DNA from 2 places in the Sporolactobacillus sp. BBK16-2 genome. Region 2 is predicted to be linked to the other one. Evidence: a T-box and tRNA genes for the amino acid it is inferred to sense, from the RefSeq annotation. Region 2 holds a T-box; the other holds one or more tRNA genes.
What was found. A T-box is a leader RNA that pairs with one kind of tRNA and senses whether it is charged. The one in region 2 lies ahead of tyrS (tyrosine--tRNA ligase), so its partner is inferred to be a tRNA-Tyr.

Region 1 (15,335 bases), 1.3 Mb from region 2:
ATTAATGAACCAAAAAATGCTTAAATAATTATTAAGCGTCCTTCCACCGTAAACCAGGCGGACAAAATAGAAAGCGGTGTACGACCAGTCCTGATTACGGACAAAATGGCTAAGCATAATTAAAATGCTTCCCATTAGGAAGTAGGAAACAACTAATGGTTTGCAGCGACGTGACCAAAAGTGACGAACCGCTTCCCAATTATGAGAAAGCGGTTTTAAAAAGAATCCTCCGATAATAAAAAAGAGCGGCATATGCCACCAATAAATGGCATCATAAACGAGATCAAAAGAACGTATATCGCGCTCAGAATCAATGGCGTGCCCGAATACAACCGCTATGATTCCCAGCGCCTTTGCTATATCTACCCATGTAATCCGCCGCTTAGTAGTTGACACCATATCAACAATCACCTTTCATCCCTTAAGCATTTCTATCTGTACTTGAGATCAACCCATACTGGAATATTTTCCTTTAAAATGGCCTCACAAATGCTTAGTTTAGCACGATTCATTTATTTTGAAAGGTCTATTCACAAGTTTAATCTAAATGTAAAAATTGAGTTTTCTGCCCCAATATAGCGCATAATTAAACTGAAATTTCGTGAATTTTATGGAGGCTTGAAGTTCGAAAATTAAGGGTCAAGCAGGGGTAAAAGGAATGAGCAGTTGGAAATCTTTTTACGAGGAATTTAATTAGTTTTCCAATAAAACAAAAAGGCCTCTCAGAAGTTCCTGAGAAGTCTTTTTCGTTGAAAACACTGATACCGGTGGTCGGGGTCGAACCGACACTCCCGAAGGAACATGATTTTGAGTCATGCGCGTCTGCCAATTCCGCCACACCGGCACAATAAAAAATAATGGCAGTAAGTAATTAATGGAGGCGACACCCGGAATCGAACCGGGGATAAGGGTTTTGCAGACCCGTGCCTTACCGCTTGGCTATGCCGCCATAATAATGGAGCGGAAGACGGGATTCAAACCCGCGACCCCCACCATGGCAAGGTGATGTTCTATCACTGAACTACTTCCGCATTAAATTGGCCCAGCTGGATTCGAACCAGCGCATCACGGCACCAAAAGCCGTTGCCTTACCGCTTGGCCATGGGCCAAAATTTATGGGGCGATTAGTGGGGATCGAACCCACGCGTGCCGGAACCACAATCCGGTGTGTTAACCACTTCACCATAACCGCCATAATGATTAAAAACAGGGGTAGTAGGAATTGAACCCACACTGGAGGTTTTGGAGACCTCTGTTCTACCTTTAAACTATACCCCTATAATATGTAAATGGAGGGAGAAGGATTCGAACCTTCGAACCCGTAGGGAACGGATTTACAGTCCGTCGCGTTTAGCCTCTTCGCTATCCCTCCATAGTAAAAAATAAAATATAAGGAATAGATATTGGCATCTATTGTTTAAAATATAATGGTGCCGATCAGAGGACTTGAACCCCCAACCTACTGATTACAAGTCAGTTGCTCTACCAATTGAGCTAGATCGGCACGAACAAATGGTGGCTCGAGGCGGAATCGAACCACCGACACGAGGATTTTCAGTCCTCTGCTCTACCGACTGAGCTACCGAGCCATTATGTAAAAAACAAATGCTGATAATATTAAATGAACAGCCTATGTTGTAAAAAACAAAATAAAATGGCGGATCCGAGCGGATTTGAACCGCCGATCTCCTGCGTGACAGGCAGGCATGTTAACCCCTACACCACGGATCCACAATTGCGGGGGCAGGATTTGAACCTACGACCTTCGGGTTATGAGCCCGACGAGCTACCAGACTGCTCCACCCCGCGATGATATGGTGGAGGATATAGGGCTCGAACCTATGACCCTCTGCTTGTAAGGCAGACGCTCTCCCAGCTGAGCTAATCCTCCATATAATTTTGAACAAGCCATTAAAAACACCATTACATTCTAATACATGGCTCATAAAAAATCAAGTAAAACAATGACCCGTACGGGATTCGAACCCATGAACCCACCGTGAAAGGGTGGTGTCTTAACCACTTGACGAACGGGCCAGAAAAGCAATTGTCGTAACATCTTGCCGCCGACTTTTAAAATGTTACCATCATTCATACCAAATTGCAAGTGTTTTTATAATTAATTTTTAAAAATCAACTATTCCAGTATAACCGATATATGCCAATTAATACAACAACAAATAGGCAGCACATTTTTATCATGCTGCACTGCTGCCCCTCTCTTGATTATCTCATCATGCTGCTGCATAAAAAGAGCCCACCCACAATGGATGCCCTTCTACGCCCCTCTCAGTACTCTCAAAGCAGTTTGTTGCCTGAATGGGAATCACTGTGCATAACCTTCTCAAGGTCACTGGAAGATAACGGACGATAATAATAATAGCCCTGAACTAAATCGCAGCTCCATGTTCTTAGAAACTCAAGTTGAACTTGGTTTTCAACACCTTCAGCAATCAACTGAAGGTCTAAGTACTTCGCTAAATTGATAATTGCTTTGGTAATGCCGGTTCCCTTGGCACTATAACCAATATCTTGAATAAATTGCATATCCATCTTCAGACGATCAACAGGCAATTTTTTTAAACGTCCTAATGAGGAGTACTTTGTTCCAAAATCGTCAATTGACAGTGACACGCCAAGTGCTTTTAAATCGTTAAGCACACGCACGATGTACTCGAAATCCTTTGTTGTTGCACTTTCAGTTATTTCAAGTTCAAGAAGCTCAGGATCAATGCCTGTCTCATCAAGTACTTTTTTTACCTGGTTGACAAGCAGCGGGTTGCGAAGCTGAACAACTGATAAATTGACAGCGACACGAACAGCGGGTATACCTTTATCAAGCCATTTTTTCAGCTGAGTGCACGCCGATTTTAATACCCACTCGCCTATTGGGTTAATTAAACCGGTCTGTTCCGCCAGCTCGATGAAGACACCAGGCGATATGTTCCCGAGTTCCGTATGTTTCCATCTGAGCAGTGCCTCAACACCAACGACCTGTTCCGTTTTTAGACAAACCTGAGGCTGATAGACAATGCTCAATTCATTTCTTGGGAGTGCATGAAAGAGACTGCTCATTAATCTCAGCCTCATCTGCAGCCTGTCTTTCATCTCTTTGGTACATAGAGCATATTGGTTCTTCCCCTTGCTCTTCGCCTCATACATAGCCGTATCAGCGCTTTTAACCAATGTTTCGGTATCATCTCCATCATCGGGATATAGAGCAACACCTGCACTGGCTGTAACAAATACTTCTTGTTCACGAAGCATGAATGATGTGTGAAACAATTTCATGATTTTATCAATAGTGCGGATTGCCTCTTCAGGTTCTGAAATGTGATTAAGCATGATCAGAAATTCATCACCGCCAAATCGCGAAACGGTATCCGCCGGGCTGATGCAATGCGATAATTGGCCGGTTACCTTCTTAATCAGCAGATCTCCGGCTTCATGTCCTAGTGTGTCATTCACATCTTTAAATGAATCTAGATCTAAGAAAACGATCGCAATCTTGTTGCCCGTTGATTCTGCATGGCTCATTGCTCGTTTTACACGCTCGCCAAATAACAAGCGGTTAGGAAGACCTGTGAGTTCATCAAAATAGGCCATAAAATGAATCCTTTTCTCTGCAGTTACTTTGACCAGCGCATCCGCAAAAATGTTTGCTACAATTTCGAGCAGACTCATCCAGTTAATGTTCCAATCGTTCGATGTTTTTGTCGATTCCAGCTTTAAATGTCCAATCGCAACGTTATGAACGGTAATGGGAACAGACAGTACGGATTGAATTCCTTTCTTTTCAAGTTCTTGCCGAATAACCTCAGCCTCGCGAGGCAGCTTTTCACGATCCGAAATGTGGATGATGCTGTTTTCACCAAATTGTTTTACCCATTCTTGTGAATAGGTCGCGAAACCATGAACAATCTGATTTGGATTTTTCTTATTCCAAAAAGAGCTGTTTTCCGGATCCATAAAATTATATTCTGCTACACTTAGGTTGAGCGAGACATGATCAATATCAAAGAATTCTCCGATCGCTTTAAGGATATTATCCATCTTTTCTTCGACATTAAGACGACTTACCGTCACAAAGTTTGCTGAGATCTTTGATGCGAATTTTTGCACACGCATCTGCTCCGAATTCTGCTTCAATCTGAGAATATAAATTCGATTCACATAAAAGGCAAAGATAACGCCCGCGGCTAAGATTGTAAGTCTGCTTATATAGACATCACTTCTCAACGTAAGATGCAAACTTTGGGCTGAAATCCACACATAGATCTGCGTGAGAAAAGAAGATAAGGATATTGCTGTAAGCATCATTCGCTGATTGAACACCAATGAGCCAATAATTGTTACAAATGGGATTGCAAAGATTACAGAACTCGTGTTTCCTGCTAATTTTATGATGAATATGGGTATAATTAAAGAAGCGATAATGGTGTAAATTGCTTCCATATCACTTCGATTCGTATGTCGTCGATTACAAATGAATAGGGAAACACCTAATCCAATAAGTAACAATCCTGTTTCAAAACTCGAGACAAAGCTTTCATTTTTTGAAAGTAAAAATTGACAGACAAAATAGACGATTCCGCACAGTACAAGAACCATCGACGACAGATCATACATTTTTGTGCGATTTTCTTCATTAAGAATCATTTCTGCTTCATCTATGGTTGGATTACTCATCAATCTGTATTTCCTGATACAGTAACAGATGGACGCAATGAAGAGCATGAAGAGGATTGGCGCCATTTGTGGCACAGGCAGAAAGTCAAATGAATTATTGATCAAGTCGGTAAATGTGCCCAATATACTAACGACAACATATCCCCCAAAAATAACCTTTGCCTGATGCTGTTCATCTTTTGTTGTTGCATGTTTTCTCCAGTTCCAAAGCATCAATAGACCCGCTACTAAAAATACCGTGAAATAGCTATAGAAAAAAAAGTCCCAGCCATTGTTTACTGCGAGATTCACCCATAGACCGTCACGCTTAATAAATTGATACTGCGCAGCGGCCATGGGGGCCGAAAGACCAAATACATAAACCGTAAGCGCAGCAGGCAGATAAAGTGCCGGATACATCCACACTTTTTTAAGAATCCGTTGATTTCCTGTCAATATAAAACAAAAGTGCAAAAGCGCTCCGTAAAAAGTGCCCCAGCCAATGGCTGAAAATCTTCTCCAAAACAAACAGATTGTACTGCTCGGTGCAATCACAGAAATTGAAAATCCAAATGACCAGATGCACAAACACATACAAACAGTAAAGAAAATACGATTTAATTGATCCTTCGCATTTTTCAAAATCACATAAGTACCTAATAGCACACTGATTATGCAAACAATCATAAATAAGAGTGAGAAAAAATGCAGATTTGACGTTTCCATTTACTAACCTTCTTTCACAGTCACCAAAACATTACATTCGTATGTATTCAAGTCAACCGGGCGTCATTATTTTAATTATTCATTTCACTAAAAATCACGCGTCAACTATTCTTTTTCGCTCTACCTTAAGTTTATTATGAACTTGGTCTACATAATACTGCATTAAGGACAAATAGTCTATGCCATTAGTATCGGTACAAATAGCCAATTGGTGAACCTATATTCACTAAAAAGCATAAAAACCGTAAAAAAGAAAACCATACACAGATTGAACAGATCTATGTATTGTCAACTACTTTTTCGCATGTTGATTTTTATCGTCATCTATTGTAGCATGGCCGCAAATCGGAACTTCGCTTGTTGGTGTGAAAAAGCGCAAGTGAACATCATAATCATCTGGATCATCAGATGGCATCATAAAAGCTGTCTCAGAATTGTTTAACTCCTTATATAATAAAATTAATATACTAAAACTTGAAACATCAAAAATGGGCTTCACAGCTTATCCTGTAAAGGATTAGCACAAAAATAAAAGCAAGAACACCGATAACTCGGTATAATTGAAGTGTCGAATCCCAATTAACCGAGGAGTGTTCATGCCATGAAAAGTATATCACGAAATGACCATCCATCTCTTGGAATTTCTTCTTCAGTCCAGGAATTTTTTACACGATTTCGTTTGAGTCAACTTGCGAGAGCCTCAAACGCCACAAAGGCAAAGGGGGTCCCCTTCCGGGTACTGTTCTGTTATCTCATTAGCACGGTCTTTTCAAACAAGTCAGCGTATCGCGATTATTTGAAGCATCAAAATCAGCTGAACTTCTCGGATAAGACCTTTCGCAACCTGCTCAACAACGGCAAGATTAACTGGCAAAAGTTTCTGATTCTGCTCTGTTGCCGGATCATTCAGTTCATTAAACCCTTGACGGATTCGGCACGGAAGCCTGTGTTCATTGTGGATGATTCCATGTATGAACGCGCCCATGCGAAACGCGTGGAGCTGGCGGCGTTTCAATTCGACCACGCCAACCATCGGCATGTGCGCGGCTTTCGGTTTCTTCAACTAGGCTGGAGTGACGGCAACACTTTTTTGCCGGTCACCTTTTCCTTGCTTTCGGGTCAGAATCAGGTATGCGGTACAAAAGCTGATGCTCGCACCCATTCTGGAAAGCGGAAGCTTCAGGCCCAGCGTAAAGCGCCTGATGTGGTTCGAGAACTGCTTTCTTCTGCCCTGAGGCATGGCGTCCGAGCATCCTATGTTTTGTTTGATTCTTGGTTCTCTAGTCCTAAAATGTTTCAGCAGCTGCGTCAACTTGGCCTTCATACCGTCGCTATGGTGAAACGGTCGAAAAAGGTTTATTACCGGTTCAATGGTCAAATGATGGACGTGAAAGCGATCTTCAACGCTCAGAAAAAACGTCGTGGACGCTCACGCTACCTACTTTCTACCGTTGTAGAAGCGGTTGTTGAGGGAGAGGTCTTACCCCTGAAACTCGTATACGTCCGCAACCGTCGTAAACGCAAAGAGTATCTGGTCTTAGCGTCAACCGATATCCAACTTTCTGAAGATGAAATCATCCAGCTTTATGGAAAACGCTGGTCCATTGAAGTGTACTTCAAGATGTGCAAGCACTATCTTCGACTCGCTAAATACCAGGGTTTGTCTTATGACGGGATTTTTGCGCACACCGCCCTGGTCGCTATCAGTTATTCCCTTCTTGCGGTTCAGCACCGTGAACAGGTGGACGATCGCACTTTGGGTGAGTTGTTTTATTTGATGGTCGATGAGCTTTCGGATGTGACCTTCGTCGAAACGCTTCAGCAGTTGATCGACTTATTTCAAGAAGTTTTCAAAGACGAGTATGTTCTTTCTGAGCAAGCAGTCCATCACATCATCGAAAATTTTCTAGAGAAGCTACCTACCAGCTACCAGAAACAGCTGACAAAAGCGGCGGCCTGACCTAAATTATTCATAGTAATCATAGAGCAGGCAAGGGATGGGTGCGCTTTTTTAACTTTCAAGTTTTAGTTAATATAAAAAAAACACAAAAGCAGATGTAACCATTTATGCGAGAATTCTTACTAAACACTGATCAAATGGTAAGTTCTATGAACCCATTGATTTTAAATTATCCTTCTTATCATTAAATGTTTATAAAAAACAAAAAACCTCGAAAACGCTTGTTTATCAACGTTTTCGAGGTTTCTATGATGCACTTATGACAGTGCCTTAGCGGAGAGCGAGGGATTCGAACCCTCGAGACGGCTCAATAACCGTCTACACGATTTCCAATCGTGCTCCTTCGGCCACTCGGACAGCTCTCCAAAAAAGGCTTCACAACAACTTATCATTCAGATCATCTAGCTCCACCACGATACAAACACTATGGAGTGATCTACCGACAAATGTCGTGAAGCACAATCAATATTATATATTGCCTGGCAGTGACCTACTCTCACAGGGGGACAGCCCCCAATTACCATCGGCACAGAAGAGCTTAACGACCGTGTTCGGGATGGGAACGGGTGTGACCTCTTCGCTATGACCGCCAGACTTCCGGCTCGCATGAGCCTTCAAAACCGGTAACGAAAGCAATCGAAACAAAACAAGTGAATCCAAGGTATTCTGGGTTAAGCCCTCGACCGATTAGTATCTGTCCGCTGCACACCTCACGGTGCTTCCACTTCAGACCTATCAACCTCATCATCTCTAAGGGGTCTTACTGATTTAAAATCATGGGAAATCTCATCTTGAAGGGGGCTTCATGCTTAGATGCTTTCAGCACTTATCCCGTCCACACATAGCTACCCAGCGTATGCTCCTGGCGGAACAACTGGTACACCAGCGGTGTGTCCATCCCGGTCCTCTCGTACTAAGGACAGCTCTTCTCAAATTTCCTACGCCCGCGACGGATAGGGACCGAACTGTCTCACGACGTTCTGAACCCAGCTCGCGTACCGCTTTAATGGGCGAACAGCCCAACCCTTGGGACCTACTTCAGCCCCAGGATGCGATGAGCCGACATCGAGGTGCCAAACCTCCCCGTCGATGTGAACTCTTGGGGGAGATAAGCCTGTTATCCCCAGGGTAGCTTTTATCCGTTGAGCGATGGCCCTTCCATGCGGTGCCACCGGATCACTAAGCCCGACTTTCGTCCCTGCTCGACTTGTAGGTCTCGCAGTCAAGCTCCCTTGTGCCTTTACACTCTGCGAATGATTTCCAACCATTCTGAGGGAACCTTTGGGCGCCTCCGTTACCTTTTAGGAGGCGACCGCCCCAGTCAAACTGCCCGCCTGACACTGTCTCCGAACCGGATCACGGTTCAGGGTTAGAATGTCGATATCGTCAGGGCAGTATCCCACCGATGCCTCCACCGAACCTAGCGGTCCGGTTTCCAAGGCTCCTGCCTATCCTGTACAAACGATACCCACATCCAATATCAAGCTGCAGTAAAGCTCCATGGGGTCTTTCCGTCCTGTCGCGGGTAACCTGCATCTTCACAGGTACTATAATTTCACCGGGTCTCTCGTTGAGACAGTATCCAAATCGTTACACCTTTCGTGCGGGTCGGAACTTACCCGACAAGGAATTTCGCTACCTTAGGACCGTTATAGTTACGGCCGCCGTTTACTGGGGCTTCAATTCAAAGCTTCTCCCGAAGGATAACCTCTCCTTTTAACCTTCCAGCACCGGGCAGGTGTCAGCCCCTATACATCACCTTACGGTTTAGCAGAAACCTGTGTTTTTGGTAAACAGTCGCTTGGATCTTTTCACTGCGGCTCATCGGACCCGTAGGTCCGACGAGCACCCCTTCTCCCGAAGTTACGGGGTGATTTTGCCGAGTTCCTTAACGAGAGTTCTCCCGAGCGTCTTAGAATTCTCTTCTTGCCCACCTGTGTCGGTTTGGGTACGGGCACCGTTTCACTCGCTAGAGGCTTTTCTTGGCAGTGTAGGATCAGGCGCTTCGGTACTTAAGTTCCCTCCTCATCACCGTTTGGCGGATAGCAGCGGGATTTGCCTCGCTGCCGGCCTCGCGGCTTGAACGCACACTTCCATCCGTGCGCTCGCCTTACCTTCCTGCGTCCCCCCATCACTCAAACGTGAAACGCTGGTACAGGAATATCAACCTGTTGTCCATCGCCTACGCCTTTCGGCCTCGGCTTAGGCCCCGACTAACCCTGAGCGGACGAACCTTCCTCAGGAACCCTTAGGCTTTCGACGGAGAAGATTCTCACTTCTCTTTTCGTTACTCATACCGGCATTCTCACTTCCAAACGCTCCAACATGCCTCACGGCACATCTTCAATGCCCTTGGAACGCTCCCCTACCATGACCTTACGGTCATCCGCGACTTCGGTGCTGTGCTTAGCCCCGTTACATTTTCGGCGCGACGCCACTCGACCAGTGAGCTATTACGCACTCTTTAAATGGTGGCTGCTTCTGAGCCAACATCCTGGTTGTCTGGGCAACGTCACATCCTTTCCCACTTAGCACAAACTTAGGGACCTTAGTCGGCGGTCTGGGCTGTTTCCCTTTCGACGACGGATCTTATCACTCGCCGTCTGACTCCCGGACGTAAGGGCTTGGCATTCGGAGTTTGACTGAACTCGGTAATCCTGTGGGGACCCCTTATTCAATCAGTGCTCTACCTCCAAGTCTCACTCATCCGAGGCTAGCCCTAAAGCTATTTCGGGGAGAACCAGCTATCTCCGTGTTCGATTGGCATTTCACCCCTACCCACACCTCATCCCCGCATTTTTCAACATGCGTGGGTTCGGGCCTCCATTCAGTGTTACCTGAACTTCACCCTGGACATGGGTAGATCACACGGTTTCGGGTCGACAACCCTAAACTCATTCGCCCTATTCAGACTCGCTTTCGCTGCGGCTCCGCCTCTTCAGCTTAACCTTGCTTAGAATCGTCACTCGCCGGTCCATTCTACAAAAGGTACGCTGTCACCCCCCGAAGGGGGCTCCAACTACTTGTAAGCACACGGTTTCAGGATCTCTTTCACTCCCCTTCCGGGGTGCTTTTCACCTTTCCCTCACGGTACTGGTTCACTATCGGTCACTGGGGAGTATTTAGCCTTGGGAGACGGTCCTCCCGGATTCCGACGGGGTTTCTCGTGTCCCGCCGTACTCAGGATCCACTCCGGAGTGCACGTTCCGTCGGCTACAGGGCGTTTGCCTTCTTTGGCCGACCCTTCCAGGTCGTTCGCCTGAAACGTGCATTTCTGACTCCATGTGGAGTGTCCTACAACCCCAAAGAGCAAGCTCTTTGGTTTGGGCTGTTTCCCTTTCGCTCGCCACTACTCAGGAAATCGCATTTGCTTTCTCTTCCTCCGGGTACTGAGATGTTTCAGTTCCCCGGGTCTGCCTTACTCTGCCTATGGATTCAGCAGAGCATCCTATCTGTTCAAGATAGAGGGTTCCCCCATTCGGAAATCTTCGGATCAAAGCTTACTTACAGCTCCCCGAAGCGTATCGGCGTTCGTTCCGTCCTTCATCGGCTCCCAGTGCCAAGGCATCCACCGTGCGCTCTTTAAAACTTAACCACTGACGATGAAAATCTTACTCCTCATTCGTCACACATACGATCAACAGATCACGAATAATCCATCAATCGTCTTGGATGTTTCTTGACTTTCTTTCGTTGCTTTCGTTATCCAGTTTTCAAGGTTCATAATGCCGTAATTGACATAATAATGGTGGAGCCTAGCGGGATCGAACCGCTGACCTCCTGCGTGCAAAGCAGGCGCTCTCCCAGCTGAGCTAAGGCCCCACAATAAATGGTGGGCCTAAGTGGACTCGAACCACCGACCTCACGCTTATCAGGCGTGCGCTCTAACCAGCTGAGCTATAGGCCCCCACCAAAATATGCTGAAGGAATGTATCCCTCAAAATCAAACAAAAGTCCAAGCGCTTTGCTATTGATCGTTTCCTTAGAAAGGAGGTGATCCAGCCGCACCTTCCGATACGGCTACCTTGTTACGACTTCACCCCAATCATTTGTCCCACCTTCGGCGGCTGAGTCCATAAAGGTTCTCGCACCGACTTCGGGTGTTACAAACTCTCGTGGTGTGACGGGCGGTGTGTACAAGGCCCGGGAACGGATTCACCGCGGCATGCTGATCCGCGATTACTAGCAATTCCGGCTTCATGCAGGCGAGTTGCAGCCTGCAATCCGAACTGGGGGTGGCTTTATGGGATTAGCTCGACCTCGCGGTTTCGCTGCCCTTTGTACCACCCATTGTAGCACGTGTGTAGCCCAGATCATAAGGGGCATGATGATTTGACGTCATCCCCACCTTCCTCCGGTTTGTCACCGGCAGTCACCTTAGAGTGCCCAACTGAATGCTGGCAACTAAGATCAAGGGTTGCGCTCGTTGCGGGACTTAACCCAACATCTCACGACACGAGCTGACGACAACCATGCACCACCTGTCACTCTGTCCCCCGAAGGGGAACGGCCTATCTCTAGACTTGTCAGAGGATGTCAAGACCTGGTAAGGTTCTTCGCGTTGCTTCGAATTAAACCACATGCTCCACTGCTTGTGCGGGCCCCCGTCAATTCCTTTGAGTTTCAACCTTGCGGTCGTACTCCCCAGGCGGAATGCTTAATGTGTTAACTTCAGCACTAAGGGTTGGACCCCCTAACACCTAGCATTCATCGTTTACGGCGTGGACTACCAGGGTATCTAATCCTGTTTGCTCCCCACGCTTTCGCGCCTCAGCGTCAGTTACAGACCAGAGAGCCGCCTTCGCCACTGGTATTCCTCCACATATCTACGCATTTCACCGCTACACGTGGAATTCTACTCTCCTCTTCTGTACTCAAGCTTCCCAGTTTCCAATGACCGTTTGCGGTTGAGCCGCAAGATTTCACATCAGACTTAAGAAGCCGCCTGCGCGCGCTTTACGCCCAATAATTCCGGACAACGCTTGCCACCTACGTATTACCGCGGCTGCTGGCACGTAGTTAGCCGTGGCTTTCTGGCCGGATACCGTCACTGCAAGAGCATTTCCTCTCCCGCACGTTCTTCTCCGGCAACAGAGCTTTACGATCCGAAAACCTTCTTCGCTCACGCGGCGTTGCTCCATCAGACTTTCGTCCATTGTGGAAGATTCCCTACTGCTGCCTCCCGTAGGAGTTTGGGCCGTGTCTCAGTCCCAATGTGGCCGATCACCCTCTCAGGTCGGCTATGCATCGCTGTCTTGGTGGGCCGTTACCCCGCCAACTAACTAATGCACCGCGGGCCCATCTGTCAGTGATGGCCGAAACCATCTTTCAGCCCTGCACCATGCGGTGCAGGGGATTATCCGGTATTAGCTGCGGTTTCCCACAGTTATCCCAGTCTGACAGGCAGGTTACCCACGTGTTACTCACCCATCCGCCGCTCACTTCCGGGAGCAAGCTCCCTTCTATGCGCTCGACTTGCATGTATTAGGCACGCCGCCAGCGTTCGTCCTGAGCCAGGATCAAACTCTCCAAAAAGTGTTACTTGATGTCGGATGCGAGATCCGGCCTTGCTTTTTCGTTCATAAGATCCATAGCAAAATTGAATTGATTATGGGGTTTAAAACCCTTATATCACGCTTGGCTTTTGTTTAATTTTCAAGGAACATTTCAAACAGCAACTCAAGTATTATAACATTTTCACTAAGTCGTGTCAACAACTTTTTTAAAAATGTTTCAGCGAATCTTTACTTTGCTGAGTGTAATAATTAAGTTTTCATTAAAAAGACAAGATGTATCTTAACATGCAACATGATCTTATGTCAATAGCCAATTCATATGATAATGAATTCATCATAAGCAACCTGACATAATATGACACAATGTCGCAAAAGACAACGTAAACTAATTTATCATGGATGGAGACAATCGTCAATACTTATTTCAACATAATGGCTAAATAACTTCAAACCTTCAAAAAGATGCTTCATCTTTAACTTGCCCTTTCACATATACTGAAGCTTTTTGAACTATGATGAACTATGAAAAGATTTGGTGCGGCTGCTGCTTTCAATTGTCTTATCTTCCGCAGTACATTTTGTTTTCTCAACATACTTTTTCCTGAATTATTCATAAAGCATAATTTCACCGCTTTTTAAGGGGCGATTATTTGAAGAATCGAGTGATTTGTCCTTTATCGCTTTTTAATTTGAGTCAATAGTCGGACGTTCTGATGATCTAAGGGAAAATATACCTACTCAAGAACGGTTAGACAGCCATTTGCCTGTTTCGTAGACAGACTGATCCCGTGTTTCTGTAAAACATGGACTTAAATTCGATTTTCTTACGATATTACACCCGTGCGGGTAATTGTCGGATCTGTTCGAGTATCTGCCAAAACTCTTTTTGATAGAGACAGTGACTGCAGAGTCGAAAGATCAAGTAGCGACCGGAGTGAATCAACCTCCCGGCAATCTTGACGAGTCGAAGGCGGACCGTGTCCATGCGCAGCACTTTCTTCCTCATTGACTTGGGTAGGCAAAGTAAATGGAAGCCGACTTGAAAATTATTAGCGAGCACCCGGATCTGCAGTTTGGTTGCGTTCGCTTCAAAACGAGTGCTGCTCAACTGGTCAAAGGCAAAGCCTTGCTTACCTTCCTTGATCAAGTTCTCCATTGTGCCCCGGTTCTGATAGAACTTGACCACACGTTTAGCCGAAAGGCTCATGTTCGTGACAATAAATGTTGGCTGAAAAAACAGTTCCCCTTCGGGGCGCTCCAGTTTTACCACCACCCGACGGGAGGTGTCCCAGGAAGCGGCCTGATACGAAAACTCAGTGTAAAATATGGCGGAGGTACCGACTGGACAATGCTTCTTTTCTTGAAGTTTTTCTGCCAAGTTCTGCGCCTTTTCATTCAGTCTGTGATTGGCTTTCAGACGAATCGCATAAAAAACAGCTTTTTCCTCACACAAGGTATACAATCCAGGAACGGTGAATCCGCTGTCGCCACGGAGTACCAGATCCTGTCCGGGGACAAGCGAACGATAATGCTCCAGCACAGGTCGGATAAAGTCTACCACGCCGCGAGACGTATAGACATTACCGGAGCGCAGGTCAGCTTTTAGGCAAGCACCCGTCAATGAGTCAAACAGGAATAGAGGGTGGAATCCGTTGTCCTGGTAATGGGCATTGTAGGCAGATCCTTCTTGTTTCCCGGCTGTTTCGAAATTGGCTGAATCGACGTCAAGCACCATCTGCTGGCAGTTCCGTAAGGAAAAAAGCCGATCCAGATAAGCTTGATTGATGCTTTTCAGGGACGCAACCGTTTGCGCATCTACTTTTTGATTAACTCGGGAAAGAGTCGGTTGAGAAGCGAGACGATCTTTCCCAAGAAGTGTCGTAAAAATAGGCTCGGTACCGAGTTCATCGGCTTGATCATCCGTGTGATAGCCGGCTAAATGTTGGTAGATTTTTTGAATAATCGCATCAGCATTGGTATGACGTGTATGTGAAACGGAATCGTTAATGTTCAGTTGCTCATGAATAAGCTGACTGAGGCCTATTTTTTCATCAAATTCACGGTAGAGAAGCAAGCCGGAATCTGAGGAAAGTGCACCACCGGTAAAATTGATCTTGATCTTCTTATTGAATTGACACGACTTTTCCTCTACACTGAGCATATGAGGAACCTCCTTGTATGGTGTTGGTTTGGTCACCTATTATCATACAAAGGAATGGTTCCTTTTTCATTAACTTTTTTCACCTAATGGGTGAACAGTAAAGTTGCAAGTTACCCTTGTTCTCTCAGCGTTTATCGCCTCTCAGGTGTAGTACTGTGAATAATCCAGGTTTTTATAATTCAAGTCTTCCCTAAAATTCTCCTAACTGAATCATAAGTTAGATTTAAAACTAATTAGAGGTTTTATTTAGATCATAAACTCTCCAGCAGCTATAAGAAAAACCGGGCAAAAAAACGCCCGGTCC
Region 2 (15,335 bases):
GTGAGTTCATTCCGCAGCAGCCTATTGAAGACATTACACGCTTTTTCATTAACACAACAGATGGAATTGCTTTAGAAGCAGCTCTACTGGGGCATAAAACGGTTGGTGCCCCAACTCAGATTGATGCGCTCCGACTTTATCTCAGAGCAGTATTAGGTATTCAATAAGAAAAAAGGTCCTCTGCAATCAAATCATGCAGAGGACCTTTTTATATATGCGGAAATCACCGCGAAATAAGTGCTTTCCGTTTCATAAAATCAACATCTTTATAATAAGTATTTTTGACAAGCACATTGGGACCAAGACATTTTACTGCTGGACAGTGACAATTCAACGATTTTGCAAGTGGAGTCGTCAACCAGTGTTGATAGGCATTTTCCAGTGTTGTTGTTTTAATGTTGCCCAGTGCCGGTGCATCGGCAAAGTCAGTGACAATAATATTTCCATCAAAAATGTTGACGTTAAGTCTTGACCTGCCGTCAGGGTCATTACGAACAGTCACATTTTTCTCGTGATACAGACGTTCAAGTAACGCCAGATCTTTCTCATTTTTGTTGCATGGGTAAAAAGGCAAGGTCCCAAACAGCATCCATACGTTCTGATCACGACAATCAAGCAAACGATGAATACCTGATCGAATTTCATCAAGCGAAGCAACTTGTAATACGCTGGCAAAATCGCTAGGATACATCGGATGTACTTCGTGACGTTGACACCCCATCGCCACCACTTGTTCATGAATCCGTTCAAGATGCGGCAGAGTTCGTTTATTAATCATCGTTTCCGCTGAAACAATCACTCCGCGAGCAGTCAATTCTCGTGCATTTTCAATCATACGATTAAAAAACAATTGTTGTGCTTCAATTTTCGGCTTCTTCTCCATTACTGCGAAACCTATATTGGAATAATCTTCGAAACTTCCATAGTTAAAGGAAATATGAAGCACGTCAAGATATGGGATAATCAGTTCATACCGCGCAAGGTCAAGCGTCAGGTTCGAATTGATCTGAGTTCTCAAGCCGCGTTCGTGCGCATACTTTAAGATGGGCACCACATATTCTTTTACTGACTTGAGTGACAGCATCGGTTCGCCACCTGTAATACTTAAAGCGTGCAGATTCTTTGCTTCATCAAGTCGTTTGAAAATCAAGTCTAACGGAAGAGCATTTGGATCACGTTTCTGCAATGTGTATCCTACCGCACAATGCTCACATCGCATGTTGCAGAGCGTCGTCGTGGTAAACTCCACATTCGTCAGTTCTAAGTGTCCGTAATGCTCCATATCAAAGTAAGCTTCCCACGGATCATTTTCAGGACTGATCGGTGCTGTTCTTATCTGTTCAATTGTTGTCATGCAACTCCTAGCCTTTCAATATGAATTTACACTACTCATACTATACCATATTGAAAAGATAATTCACGAGTTTGTCACATTTTCAAATGCATCCGTCTTGGTCAGGAAATCTTTGCTCAGGCAGTCTGAACACCTGCTAAATGTTTTGTAATATAGTCCTTTGTTTGATCAATTCCGCTTCCTTCGATAACGATCAGGCACTCCTCATCATGGGAAAACAAAATAAAGGAGAGCAGCTCTGACAGACGATGAACCTTTTGTGCTTCATTTTTCCCATAAACATAAATATTTTGATTCCATTGCGCGCAATAACCATAAAAATCAATGAATTTGTTTAGTTTCAGTTCCCTTGGGTTGAATTTGAAAGAAACGATGTTTGGCATAGCAGCTGGCACTTCCTTTCGCTTAAATAAGATACCTTTATTGTCACACATTTCACGCAAATACTGAACGGGGTTTTTTTGTCGACTAAACACTAGTTTGGAAGAAGCAGTTCATAAAAAATTTATTGATACCATGTCTTCCATACTCTCATAAAAATTTTGCATAAAAAAAGCCGGAATTTCATTTTTAAATGAACACCGGTTTATCATTAAATCTTTCCCTATTTAATAGAAAAGACCAACGATGACAAGGAGAATAAACATGACAACGATGAGAATAAACATACTGCATCCCCCTCTATTTTTCTATATCCTATTCGGTCATGTCCACTTCTGCAGCGGCCTTTGCACATTTTTCGACAAAAGCTCAGATCTGTTTTCATCATCACTGTGAAGTACCTAATGGATATATGAAATTATAAAGAACGCAGTTATCCGCTACATGTTAAGGTTCGCTAACATTTTAAAAGAGCAATATAATTAAAAAAAGAGAAAAGGTGACTATAAGTTCTACCTGTTTTGCACTGGTTTCTTTGATTTTTGCATTCAAATCCAGCCATTTTCTTTCGCTTTTTTGGCAGCCTCCTGCCTCGAATGCGCGTTAAGCTTCTGAATGGCGGTTGATAAATAGTTGCGGACGGTTCCGCCTGATAAATGAAGTATGCTTGCAATCTGCTTCGTTTCGTAACCGGAGAAGGCTTGACACAGTACCTCTTGTTCACGATTCGTTAATGGATTTGTAACGGAAAAATAAAAAGCTGTCGCCAGTTCAGGACTAATAAACCTGCCTCCATCGTTTATGAGCCTCAAATGCGCAATAAGCTCATTAATTGGTTCATCCTTTAATATGTATCCTGCTACCCCAGCTTTCATTGCGCGTTCAAGGTAACCTGGGCGTGCGAATGTCGTCACAATGACTGCTTTGCACGGCGTATCCGCATCCTTAAGTTTTTCGGCAATCTCGAGTCCAGTCATCTCCGGCATTTCGATATCTGCAATCATAAGATCCGGGCTCAACCGTCGAACGAGCTCAAATGCTTCTCTGCCATTACCTGTCTGGCCCACAACCTCAAAATCCTTTTCCATTTCGAGCAACTGAGCAAGCGCGCCACGAAGCATTCCTTGATCCTCAGCGATTAATAATTTCATTTTTCTTCAACCACCTTTTGTTCATTTAACGGCAGAGAAAAACGAAGGAGCGTTCCTTTATCTTTTGTCCGCACATCCACTGCTCCCCCAATCAAATGCATTCGTTCTTGCATTGTGTGCAAGCCGTTTCCTCTTGTATCCTTGTTTCGAATGCCGATCCCGTCATCAATAACCTCAAGAATTAATTTATGACCATCAATCGCCGCCTGAATGATGCAATGCTTGGCAGCACTGTGCCTGACGACATTAGTGATTGCTTCACGGAACGCAAGGCTCAGCATTGTCTCATCGGCTGCCTGAAGCCGCGGCCATTTTTCCGGATTATGAATAATCACTGAAATGCCTTTTGTTTCAAGAAAATACTTCGTTTCATTTAGTTCCTCTGCTAGCGAATGATGACGAATGGACGCAACAATCTCCCGCGTTTGTCCCAAAGCCGATCGAGTAATTCGTTCTATTTCTCCGATCTCTGATTTGGCACGACCCGCATCCTTATCAATCAATCGAAAGGCAAGCTCGCTTTTAAGAATAATCATCGTCAACGTGTGCCCCAGTGTATCATGAAGATCACGTGCAAGACGTCCACGCTCTTGTTCCTTAACCAAGGCAACAATCTGTTCATTCGCCTGGGCAAGCTGATGATGCAAATTTTTTGTTCGCTCGTGAAGAAAAATTGCGATCGGAATGGCAGCTTCTAATAGGAAAAAAAAGACCTGATCATGATAAATAAAAGCTAACGGCCAACCATCAATGATTTGCGACACCGACAGGTAAGCCGCGGCTAGTCCCGCAATTCCAATCGCCAAGTCTCTCACACGTTCAATATAACCGAAAAGAAAAACAAAACTAATGCCGTAAAGGAGCATTATGGCAGAATCGAGAGTTACTGAGGCAACGACGAGTGCAGCGACACCTAATAAAAAATGGACAAGTAGCGTCGTGTACTCAAGCCAGTACATCTGCCGAAAGACATAAAGCAGTACAAGTCCTGCAATCAACCCAATCACTTTTTCCGATAAATGATCGGCCTGCCAAACATTAATAAAGAATTGAGGAAAAATAATCAGTATCCAAAGATAGGGATATGGGCCTGTCGCTTTTGGAAATATTTTCAATCTTCGCGCCCTCTCTCTAAGCGGCTTTTCTTTAGAATACATGTTAATAAAAAGTCAGTAAACAAGTTAAATAAAAATTCGATTATTTTCAAAAAAACTGAAGCTTAATCTCATGACATTTCCCATTCATCGATAATACGCACGCAAATAGGCATTTTATTTTCTCTGCACGCTTGTATCCAATGCCGTTCATTTTCGTCAATGATGATTTTTCCTTTATCTAGAACATGCACCTGGTAATCTTCAAACCATTTAAGATCTTGAAGCTGATGGGTGGCATAAACCACTGTCTTTCCTCTCCTCTCCTGCAATCGACGAATCGACTGTGCGATTTGCATTCCGGAATAGAGATCAACACCGGCGGTTGGCTCATCAAAAAGATACAAGGATTTATCAATCAGACAATACAGAACGATAGTCAGCCAGCGACGCTCTCCAGGTGACATCTTGCCATATTGCATATCCCACAAATAAGTGATTTTTCTTAATGCACTCGGATCATCAAAAAGTTCGCTACACATCTCGGGTGATAAATCCCCACTCCTGTATTGACCGCTCCCGCATAAAATCAATTCAGCAAGATCTTTACCTTTTATCGTGCTTAGAATAGGAACTCCTTGGATCTGATAGAGTATTTCATTTCTTTGGATTGGATTCAGAATAGCCGCATCAACATTGAGCAAACCTGCGAAGGCATCAAGAAGAGTCGATTTTCCTTCTCCATTCATTCCAAGTAAAAAATGCGTCTTCCCTTGCACGAGATTAAATGATAGATCGTCAAAAATTAAGCGATCATTTTGCCGATACCTAAAATTCAAATGTTCTATTTTCATGCGTTTCACCTCAATTTCTAAAAATCGGTAAGAACTGTATTTTTTTTAAAGAAAATAAACCAATAAACAAATAGAAACAAGTTATTGTGATCGAAAACCAAATCTGAAACCCATGGATAGATGTTCCATCAAACAAAAGTCTTGCGATCTGAAAGGCATAATCAATGGGGTTGATGAATGATAAAACACGATTTATTTGATTGACCGACATGAAAATAAAGCAGAAAATCAGTATATTAGTTAACGGGATCATTGTTTCCTGTCGCAAGCGTAGAGCTGCAAAGAAAAGAAAGAGAAAAAATATTGGCGGACTGCTTAGAATAATCAGCAGAAAGGATTGAATCAACAGTTTTATTATTGGCAGATCGAATAAAAAACAGCTAAGAATATCCAAGATTAGAACGGATAGAGTGAGTAAAATAAATTGTGATATGTATTTGGCATAAATGATCGAGCAGACATTCCCTGAAATGAATAGAAACATTTTTAGAAATTGATCTTCTCTTAGAACAACTAATGAAGGGCCGCTGTTAATTATGGCATAAAGAACAACCATGTAGCTAATCCAGTAAAACACATGATTCTGGACAATCTGCTGATCCGACGTATGGAAGATAAAGGGACGCATCGTATAAATGATTGATCCAATTGGCACTCCGAGGGTAAAGATCAAATTAATTTTGTAATACATCATGACACGCAAAAAATGTTTAACCAGCGGAAAAGTGTTCATCATTCAGCCTTCTTTATTATTGAAATAATACCACTACAAAAAGAATAGCCAATGATTTGCAGCACGCATAGTCTCACATATCATATTTCTTTTATGACAGCTGTCATATTTGTTATATTTCGCTGATTTTATGACAAATTAAAAAACACAAGCAACTAAGCTTGTGTTTTAAAAATTTTATATTTGGGAATGAATTAGTTAAGGATTCTACGAACTACACCGCGGAAATGTGATTTCCAGTATGAGTTGTCCATGCTTACAATGGCAACGCCGGTGCTGCTTTGGGAACCAATGAAGCGTCCGCCACCTAGATAAATACCAACATGACCATTCGTTTTATATGTATCGAAGAATACGAGATCACCAGGACGTGCAGAGGCAAAGCTTACCGCACTGCCTTGACTTACCAGTGCACCTGTTGATCGACCGACTCCAATGCCATTTGCCGCAAATGCAGCATGAACGAAGCCAGAGCAGTCAAACTGACCAGCTGCAGGATTGGAAGCACCAAATACGTAAGTCGACCTGCCAATAAATCGATTGCCATAACCAAGGATACCGGAAATGCCCCCTGTCGCAACGGATGCTGACAGACTAACAGGCTGAGACTGTGCTGAATCATTTGATGAACTGCTACTATTTGATGAAGAATCACTAGCTGTTGAACTGCTTGAGTTACTTGAGCTGCTTGAACTGTTCGAATCAGTAGATTCACTGGATGGATTATAAGAAACCGGTTTGATCGATGCACGTTTCAGGTCTTCTGCAGCACTTGCTAAAGAAGCGAGTTGAGCTGATACACTGGCTTGCTTTTGATCCAATGCCTTAGAAGCAATTTTCTTCTTTTCCTGAAGTGCAACAACTTCAGTTAACGTATTCTTCAGCTTTTCCAAACGTGCAACATTGGCTGCTTGTTTTCTCTCAACACTTGCTTTCTTTGTTTTCACAGCGACTTGATCATTCTTTTGATCAGTAATAATTTTTTGATCCTGGTTCGTAATCGTTGTTAGTGCAAAGGTACGGTCAATAAAATCCCCGAAATTTTTGGAACCCAGTAAGACATCTAAGTAATTTACAGATCCGCCATTCTTATAGATCGAAACTAAACGATCATTTAACAGTGCTTTTCGTTTTTCAATTCGTTTATTGATTTCAGTTATTTCAGCTTTCAAGGCACTAATCTGATCATTATTTTGATTAATCTGTGCCTGTCCATCACTGATTTCGCTTGTCAATTTCAACTGTTTCTTATTCATCTCGGCAAGTTCATTCTGAATGGCTTGCTGCTGCTTAGTCAGCTGATCTCTCAGTGATTTCTGAGCAGAAGTTTTGTTATTAATATCACTTAATGATGGTGAAGCGTATGTAACTGATGGAGCAATCGAAGTATATGTCAGTCCGAACGTCAGTGCCAGTGTCACGGTTGCTTTTTTCTTATTCATTTTCATGATCGGCCTAGTTCCTCCCCAAAACAATCATTCTCTTTTTTTACCGTACGTTTTATTAGGTTCTATTATTTTCTCTTTATCGACTTTTTAATTATAGCACCCTACCTTTTCAAACTGATATTAAGCTTATATGTCGAAATGAAATATAATTGTAACATTAGCTCGATATCCCACGAATTAAATCATTTATCCTTTGTAATAAATTTGTCATTTAAATAAATTTTTCAGAAAAAGAATTTATTGGGACAACAAATGAAAGGAATAGGACAATTTGAACGTGACATACATTAACTGAGTAGAACAAAATGAGCGGAGGTAAATGCCATGTTTCTTATCTTTGGTTCGGTTTTGCTGACAACTGTTCTCTACAACCAGTTTAGAGAAAAACCATTAACCGGCCGTCTTTATCGGCAACCACTGGCATTGTTATTTTGCGCGGTTTGTGCACTTTCCACTATGCAGCCACTGCCGCTCATTGACTGGATCATGCTCGTTACAACTCTGTGTTTTTCATTCGGGCTCGGATTGATCCAAGGTCGTTTTACCCCGCTTTTAAATCATGACGGCGCATGGTATCTTTCTGGATCCATCATGTCGGTATTAACTTGGTCGCTGTCAATACCCATTCGTTTTGCGCTCAAATCCCTATCAATCCATTACTTGTCAATGACTCCTTCATTAAATGGTTCTTCGAGCTTTATTATTTACTTCATATTTATCTCTGGATTTTTATTTGGTCGTTACACGATGCTAATGGTTCGATATCCTTCACTGCTGAAAAATGTTGGAAAAAATGAGCAGAAATTAAAACGGCTTCGTGAAGCACGATAACCACATAAAGGTTAACGGCATCCATCAACCAAACAACACACATCAATCTGATGTTCCAGATTGATTTTTTTAATCCAAGATTATGACAAAATTCCACTTCTTTCCTATATAAAATGTTAATTTCGCTGTTGGACAAGTTCTTCTTTTGAAATTTAAATAATGGTACAGGATTTAGTGCATACATTTCTTGACTTTAAATTAAAATGATATAAAATTATTGAAGGTTTTCCGTGTATTTTTTTTTACACATTTTTAATATAACTTCATATTAATCCGTATGATATAATTTGGGACTATAACGATTTTAAATTTAGATGTGAATAGTACCTTAGTTGAATCATTTACCTTGATTTCAGGAGGTTGAACAAACGTGAAGCAATTATTTACTGGCGGACAACGTATACTAACAAAAAAATATGCATTCTTCTTGCTCACAGTCATCCTATTTTGGCTAAAAACTTACTTTGTCTACTTAACTCAGTTTAACCTCGGTGTCAACGATAAGATGCAGCAATTTCTGCTCTTTCTAAATCCGGTAAGTTCTGCACTTTTATTTTTTGGTATCGCTATTATTTTTAAGGGACGCTTGCAGCAATGGCTGCTAATCATTATTAATTTTGTCCTATCATTCTGGCTGTATGCAAACATTGTTTACTACCGCTTCTTTAGTGATTTCATTACATTCTCTACGATGACTCAATCAACGGGCAATGCCGGTGACTTAGGAGGAAGCATTGCGTCGTTGATGAATGGATACGACGTTTTATTTTTCATCGATACTTTAATTGTTCTTAGTCTCGTTCTCTTTAGAATCGCTCGCCCGTCTGCTGAGCGATGGAACATTCGCGCAATCTTTACTGTCTTTGTTTCCGCAGTCATGGTTTTCATTGTTAACTTAAGCCTTGCGGAAACCGACCGGCCGGAACTGCTTAGCCGAACATTTGATCGGAACTATATTGTAAAATATTTAGGCGCTTATAATTTTGCGATCTATGATACCATTCAGAATGCCCGCTCAAATGCTCAGAGAGCGATGGCAGACAGCAGCGATATTAATGATATTCAAAATTTCACCAAATCAAATTTCGCCGCTCCGAACCCGAACTATTATGCAAAAGCCAAGGGAATGAATGTCATTTATATATCCTTGGAATCTTTGCAGAGCTTTGCCATCAACTACAAAATGCCTAATGGTCAAGAAGTTACGCCTTTTTTAAACAAGCTAACGGCAGGCGCCGATGACACCACCTATTTTAAGAATTTTTATCATCAAACCGGCTCAGGTAAGACATCCGACGCTGAATTCATGATGGAAAATTCGCTCTTTCCTCTCTCGCAGGGACCTGTATTCCAGATGAAAGGACTAAATACGTATCAGGCTGCTCCTGCAATTATGAATCAGCGCGGCTATGAGACTGCGGTATTTCATGGTAATGTCAAGTCATTTTGGAATCGTGATCAAATGTATAAATCACTTGGTTATGAGCGTTTCTTCGATTCTAAGTATTATGATATGAGTGCTGAAAACACAAAGAATTACGGCATGAAGGATAAACCGTTTCTTAAGGAAACAATACCTTATCTTTCGAATCTGAAGCAGCCGTTCTACAGCAAATTAATCCTTCTGTCTAATCACTTCCCGTTCGGCATGGACAAAGAGGACACAACGTTTCAGCCTGGAGACTTTGGTGACAGTGTTGTTAATAATTATTTTCAGTCTGCCAATTACATGGATCAGGCTGTTGAGCAATTTTTCACAGACTTAAAAAAGGCCGGTCTCTTTGATAACACGGTGATTATTATGTATGGTGACCATTATGGTCTCTCAGAAAATCATAACGATGCCATGGCGAAAGTACTAGGCAAAGATGAAATAACTCCTTTCGATAACGCTCAGTTGCAGAAAGTACCACTGTTTATTCATATTCCTAAGGTAGCAGGTGGTACAGTTTCAACCTATGGCGGAGAAGTTGATGTAAGACCGACACTGATGAGTCTGCTCGGTATTAATACCAAAAACTACATTCAGTTTGGAACAGATCTTTTTTCAAAGCAACATCGTCAAATTATTCCTTTCCGCAATGGTGATGTCATTACGAACAAATATTCAATTGTCGGCGGAAATGTCTATGCTAATAACGATGGCAAGAAAGTTGAGGACTCACTTGGAAAGCCATATGAAGATATGGCTAAAAAGATGCTTGACTACTCAGACAAGGTTATTTATGGTGACCTGCTGCGCTTTTATCATCCTAAAGGATTTGTTGCACCTGATGTATCAAAAATCAACTATAATACTGATCAAAAGATTCCACCTGACTCAAACTACGGTGTCTCTTCCACTCAAACGAAAAAATAACGAGCCCTTAACAGGGCTTTTCTTTTTTTTACTTTTTGAAAGGTGAGTACTTGGTAAAATGAAAAGGTATCAATTTTTATTGATGATGAGGTATATTTCTCTTTGGTTCTATCAAAGCTTGCATAATAGATTGTAATTTGTCTATGATAGTTATAGAAAGAGAGGTTATTGGTTTGCAGACAGTCAAACGCTTGCTTGTAATCAGTGATATGCATGGTCAGATCGACGCGTTTAATGCGTTACTCGATAAAGTTAATTATTCACTTGAAGAGGATCTGCTCTTCTTGTTAGGGGATTATGTCGACCGTGGACAGAATCCAAAAGAAGTAATAAAAAAAGCACGCCAACTTGAAAAAGAAGGTGCGATTACTCTAAAGGGCAATCACGAGGATATGATGGAAAAAGCGCTTGTCGGGGAAAGCACTGAAGCTGTTTCTCATTGGGCTGCAAATGGCGGCGCACAAACCTTGTCGAGTTACGGTTTATCCATTGAGAATGTCTATAAGGACGTTCAGAATGGAACGCTTTCGCTACCGGATGAGCTCCAGGACGATTTAGAATGGATTCAGCACTTAAACGTTTATGCTGAAACGGAACATTACTTTTTCGTTCATGCAGGAGTCGATCCTGAAAAAGAGTTAAAGGACACCGATGAGACAACCTTTTTGTGGATTCGCACACCATTCTTTGAGGGCTATCAGGGGGATAAGACTGTTATTTTCGGGCATACGCCAACGTTGAATCTTCACGAAACGAGCGACGTTTTTTTTGGAAAGAATAATATAATCGGCATAGATGGCGGCTGCGTGTTCGGTGGCCAATTAAACTGTTTGGAACTTCCCTCCAAAACGACCTATTGTGTAAAATAGGAAGCAAACAATTGATTTATTTGCTAGTAGAGATTCCTCGGCTAGTTAAAACGGTTTATTAAATTATAATGAGCTAATAAAAGTGATTAAAGGTATGAACCCTAACAGCGGCCATGTTAAAAAGAGCTCTCCAAGTAGATTTGCACTGTCTGCTTGAAGAGCTCTTTTATTATTTGCTTAATGATTCTAACTTAGCTGAACGGCTCGTCATCTTTATGAAGCAGGCTCGTTGTCGCTTGTTTTACTTTGTCAACACCGCTGTCTACGATTTCCCTTACAGAAAGGTCCTTGCGCATCTCAGCTCCTGATTTCGGAGCAAACAGCAAAGCAATAGATGCACCGATCGCGCCGCCAATAATTCCGCCAAGCACCAGCTCCTTAATGCCAGTACCGCTGCATGTACACTTTTCATTTTCTGAAGCCATTATTTAGCCCCTCCTTAACCGCAATCTGAATTGGTAGCTGAATACCCATAGCTCTAAAGCATGTATCAACTACACTTAGTATACCATGTGATACAATCCCGTCCTAAAACTTCAATTTATTTTGCATAACTTAGAAAAAATTAGAATTGTATTAATGTGTATTTTTTCTTGCCACGGCGGACAATAACATATTCATCGTCAATTCGATCATCATTCGTCACCTGTGCATTCAAATCCATGCAACGCACCCCGTTAATATAAATTGCGCCATTAGAAATATCTTCGCGTGCTTGACGTTTGGAAGATACAACACCAGCTTCAACAAGCAAATCAAGCAGCCTGACCGCCTCTTTGGTTGTCGCGTTAAATGTCGGTACATCTTTAAAGCCCTGCTTAATTTCCTCTCCGCTCAGTTGTGCAACATCGCCGCTGAACAGCGCTTTTGAAATGTGTTCTGCCTGCTGCAATGCATGTTCACCATGGACCAGAATGGTCATTTCTTTAGCAAGTGTTTTTTGAGCCTTTCGTTCTTCCGGGTGTTCCTTGACCTCTTTAGCCAATGCTTCAATTTCAGCTTTCGTTAAGAACGTAAAATATTTTAAGAAGTTAACGACATCATCATCTGATGCATTGAACCAGAATTGGTACCATTCATACGGGGTTGTGCGCTCAGGATCCAACCAGATTGCTCCGCCCATTGATTTGCCGAATTTAGTACCGTCGCTCTTTGTGATTAAAGGAAAGGTCATGGCAAATGCTTGTTCTTCATGGCCGCGCTTCCGAATTAATTCCAAACCGGCAGTGATGTTGCCCCATTGATCGCTGCCTCCGACCTGCATTCTGCAATGTTTTTTCTCATAAAGGTTGAGGTAATCAAAAGATTGCAACAGCATATATGAGAATTCAGTAAACGAAATACCTGCTTCCAGCCTTGTCTGCACGGAATCTTTGGACAGCATATAATTCAGTGTGAAATATTTGCCGACATCTCGTAGAAATTCAATTGCGGACAATGAATTAAGCCATTCTGCGTTATTAACAAAGGTCGCATTTCCTTCATCAAAATGTAGAAAACGATTCAATTGACCTTTCAAGCTCTCTGCATAGCTGTCCACTACCTCTTTTGTATTCAGCTGCCTTTCCGTTGAACGACCGCTTGGATCGCCGATCATACCTGTACCGCCACCGACAACAGCAATTGGATGATGCCCTGCTTTCTGCAGACGCATCATGATTACAATGACGAGTAAGTTTCCTGCATGCAGACTGTTTGCAGTTGGGTCAAAACCGCAATAGAAGGTCAGCGGCTTCTTCAATGCCTCACGCAATGCTGTTTCATCCGATACTTGATTAATTAAACCTCGATACTTTAAATCATCAATAATATCCATAATTGGTTCAACCTTTCCTAATTAAATTGAATCTCTTTCATGTTAAAAAAGTTACTGCTAAAAGTTAAAAAAATAAAAAGCGCTCCTTAAAAAGGAGCGCTGATCGCACGGTACCATCCTTGTTAACTGATAAAAAAACAGTCACTTAATTAACTCATAACGGCTGCAACCGTCCTCTGCTACTAATTGAATATATGTTCACAGAAGATACTCGAGGAGGTAATTCGCTGCATCGATTGCTGCAAGGCTCGCACCAAACCGCCTGCTCTCTTAATAGCCGTTTCGACCGCTACTTATTCCTGTCATTGTTTTTCACTATATAATGTATAGTCATTCTGCCACTTTTTTTGATTCCTGTCAAATTTTCAATAACGAACTGATTCGTAAACTTTGACTTATCCTACAATCTTATTCATGCGTTCTTATCATTGAAACTATTTGCTTCAGTAAAAGAAAAAAGCACTGCTTTGCAAGTGCTTTTTTCGAATTGATTTATTCAACAGTTACTTTGATGTCTCCATCACTCTCATCAACGTTCATTTTCTTCGCATTACCATGGTCAATAAGCAAGTCGGAAATTTGATCCTCAACCTTCTCTTCAAGAACCCGACGCAATGGTCGTGCGCCAAATTCGGGATTGTAACCGAGCTCTGCCAATTTCTTTTTCGCTGCATCCGTGACACTCAACTCGATGCCCTGTTCAGAAGCTGCCACGCGGATATCACCTAACATTAGATCGACAATGGAAAGCAAATCTTCTTTTTTCAATGCATTGAATTTGATAATTCCATCCAAACGGTTCAAAAATTCAGGCTGGAAATAATCTTCAAGCTGTTTAATCATATCTTCACGACTGCTTGTTGTTCCAAAACCGACCGAAGCAGATTTATTCTTTATCCCGGCGTTGCTTGTCATGATAATAACCGTATCTTTGAAGCTTACCGTTCTTCCCTGGCTGTCTGTCAAGCGACCATCATCCAAGATTTGCAGAAAGATGTGCATTACGTCCGGATGTGCTTTCTCAATCTCATCAAGCAAAATAATGCTGTATGGTTTGCGACGAACTTTCTCAGTAAGCTGTCCGGCTTCGTCATGGCCTACATAACCCGGAGGTGCTCCGATTAAACGAGACACTGAGTGCTTTTCCATGTATTCACTCATATCAAGACGGATCATTGAATCGCGTTCACCAAACATTTCTTCAGCAAGCGTTTTTGCAAGCTCGGTCTTTCCGACACCGGTTGGTCCTACAAACAAGAACGAACCAATTGGACGTGTTGTTTTGCGAAAGCCTGTGCGATTGCGGCGAATGGCACGTGATACTTTTTGGACGGCTTCGCTTTGACCGATTACTTTTGCATTGAGGCGGTCAGCCAAATTACGCATTTTGTTTTGTTCATCAGCCTGCAATTTGCGAACCGGAATCCCTGTACGTGTCTCAACAATTTGCTGAATCAGTACATCATCAACAACCGCATCTTTGCCGGTAACGGGCAATTCAGAACCATTGGCTTTGATTTTCTCCAACTGTTCCAACTGCTTCTGATACGCATGTTCTTGATCACGAAGACGTGCAGCAGTTTCAAATTGCTCATTTTTTGTCGCTTCTGCCTTAGCCGCAGAGATCTCTTCAATTTTCTTCTTAACACTCTCTGTATCAACAGGAGTAAGATTCAAATTAACCTTAGACCCCGACTCATCCATTAGGTCAATTGCTTTATCCGGAAGAAAACGATCCTGAATGTATCGCGCCGACAGCGCCACGCATGCCTTGATTGCTTCATCCGTATACCGAACATGATGGTACTTTTCATACTTCGATTGAATGCCTTTTAAGATCTGAATGGTCTGTTCCTGAGTCGGCTCATTGACAATGACCGGCTGGAAACGCCGCTCCAAAGCTGCATCTTTTTCAATTTTGCGGTATTCATTCAAGGTCGTCGCGCCGATAATTTGCAATTCGCCACGAGCAAGTGCCGGCTTCAAAATATTTCCTGCATCCATAGATCCGCCTTCTGCAGACCCGGCTCCGACGAGCAAGTGTACTTCATCGATAAAGACAATGCAGTTCTTCCGCTTTTCAATCTCAGCCATCAACTGTTTCATTCGCTGCTCAAATTGACCTCTGATTCCTGTACCCGCAACTAAGGAAGCAACATCAATCAGATAAATTTCTTTATTTGCCAGCTTTGCAGGTACCTTTCCTTCGGTAATCTTTAAAGCGAGTCCTTCAGCAATCGCTGTCTTACCAACACCTGGCTCTCCGATAAGGACCGGATTATTTTTATTTCTTCTATTTAGCGTTTCAATAACTAATTGAACTTCGCGCTCACGACCAATGACCGGATCAATTTTTCCCTGTCGTGCAGCTTCGGTCAGATTTCTTCCGACTTGATCCAGAAATCCGCCACGACGGTGACCACCGCCGCCACCTCCCGCTGACTT

Region 1: it encodes a tRNA-Tyr, which carries the amino acid that the T-box ahead of tyrS (tyrosine--tRNA ligase) is inferred to sense. The anticodon was not compared.

The regions. Positions count from the first base shown of each region.
Region 1 is NZ_CM187611.1:2,607,175-2,622,509, forward strand. It holds gene AC6F33_RS12855 (acyltransferase family protein) at 1-399, opposite strand, end outside; tRNA gene AC6F33_RS12860 (tRNA-Leu) at 763-844, opposite strand; tRNA gene AC6F33_RS12865 (tRNA-Cys) at 876-949, opposite strand; tRNA gene AC6F33_RS12870 (tRNA-Gly) at 957-1,031, opposite strand; tRNA gene AC6F33_RS12875 (tRNA-Gln) at 1,038-1,109, opposite strand; tRNA gene AC6F33_RS12880 (tRNA-His) at 1,117-1,192, opposite strand; tRNA gene AC6F33_RS12885 (tRNA-Trp) at 1,208-1,278, opposite strand; tRNA gene AC6F33_RS12890 (tRNA-Tyr) at 1,291-1,372, opposite strand; tRNA gene AC6F33_RS12895 (tRNA-Thr) at 1,429-1,504, opposite strand; tRNA gene AC6F33_RS12900 (tRNA-Phe) at 1,514-1,589, opposite strand; tRNA gene AC6F33_RS12905 (tRNA-Asp) at 1,656-1,731, opposite strand; tRNA gene AC6F33_RS12910 (tRNA-Met) at 1,736-1,809, opposite strand; tRNA gene AC6F33_RS12915 (tRNA-Val) at 1,816-1,891, opposite strand; tRNA gene AC6F33_RS12920 (tRNA-Glu) at 1,966-2,037, opposite strand; gene AC6F33_RS12925 (EAL domain-containing protein) at 2,299-5,394, opposite strand; partial or broken gene AC6F33_RS12930 (PhzF family phenazine biosynthesis protein) at 5,720-5,842, opposite strand; gene AC6F33_RS12935 (IS4 family transposase) at 5,996-7,354, shown strand; tRNA gene AC6F33_RS12940 (tRNA-Ser) at 7,629-7,719, opposite strand; rRNA gene rrf (5S ribosomal RNA) at 7,832-7,948, opposite strand; rRNA gene AC6F33_RS12950 (23S ribosomal RNA) at 8,022-10,949, opposite strand; tRNA gene AC6F33_RS12955 (tRNA-Ala) at 11,101-11,176, opposite strand; tRNA gene AC6F33_RS12960 (tRNA-Ile) at 11,185-11,261, opposite strand; rRNA gene AC6F33_RS12965 (16S ribosomal RNA) at 11,341-12,889, opposite strand; gene AC6F33_RS12970 (IS1380 family transposase) at 13,703-15,031, opposite strand.
Region 2 is NZ_CM187611.1:1,335,012-1,350,346, reverse strand. It holds gene AC6F33_RS06720 (TetR family transcriptional regulator) at 1-167, shown strand, start outside; gene yfkAB (radical SAM/CxCxxxxC motif protein YfkAB) at 224-1,354, opposite strand; gene AC6F33_RS06710 (hypothetical protein) at 1,471-1,737, opposite strand; partial or broken gene AC6F33_RS06705 (YjcZ family sporulation protein) at 1,963-2,028, opposite strand; gene AC6F33_RS06700 (response regulator transcription factor) at 2,284-2,886, opposite strand; gene AC6F33_RS06695 (sensor histidine kinase) at 2,883-4,001, opposite strand; gene AC6F33_RS06690 (ATP-binding cassette domain-containing protein) at 4,112-4,834, opposite strand; gene AC6F33_RS06685 (hypothetical protein) at 4,845-5,570, opposite strand; gene AC6F33_RS06680 (coiled-coil domain-containing protein) at 5,762-7,015, opposite strand; gene AC6F33_RS06675 (hypothetical protein) at 7,340-7,846, shown strand; gene ltaS (lipoteichoic acid synthase) at 8,217-10,205, shown strand; gene AC6F33_RS06665 (metallophosphoesterase family protein) at 10,349-11,074, shown strand; gene AC6F33_RS06660 (YtxH domain-containing protein) at 11,266-11,499, opposite strand; gene tyrS (tyrosine--tRNA ligase) at 11,640-12,890, opposite strand; T-box leader at 12,980-13,205, opposite strand; gene AC6F33_RS06650 (ATP-dependent Clp protease ATP-binding subunit) at 13,383-15,335, opposite strand, start outside.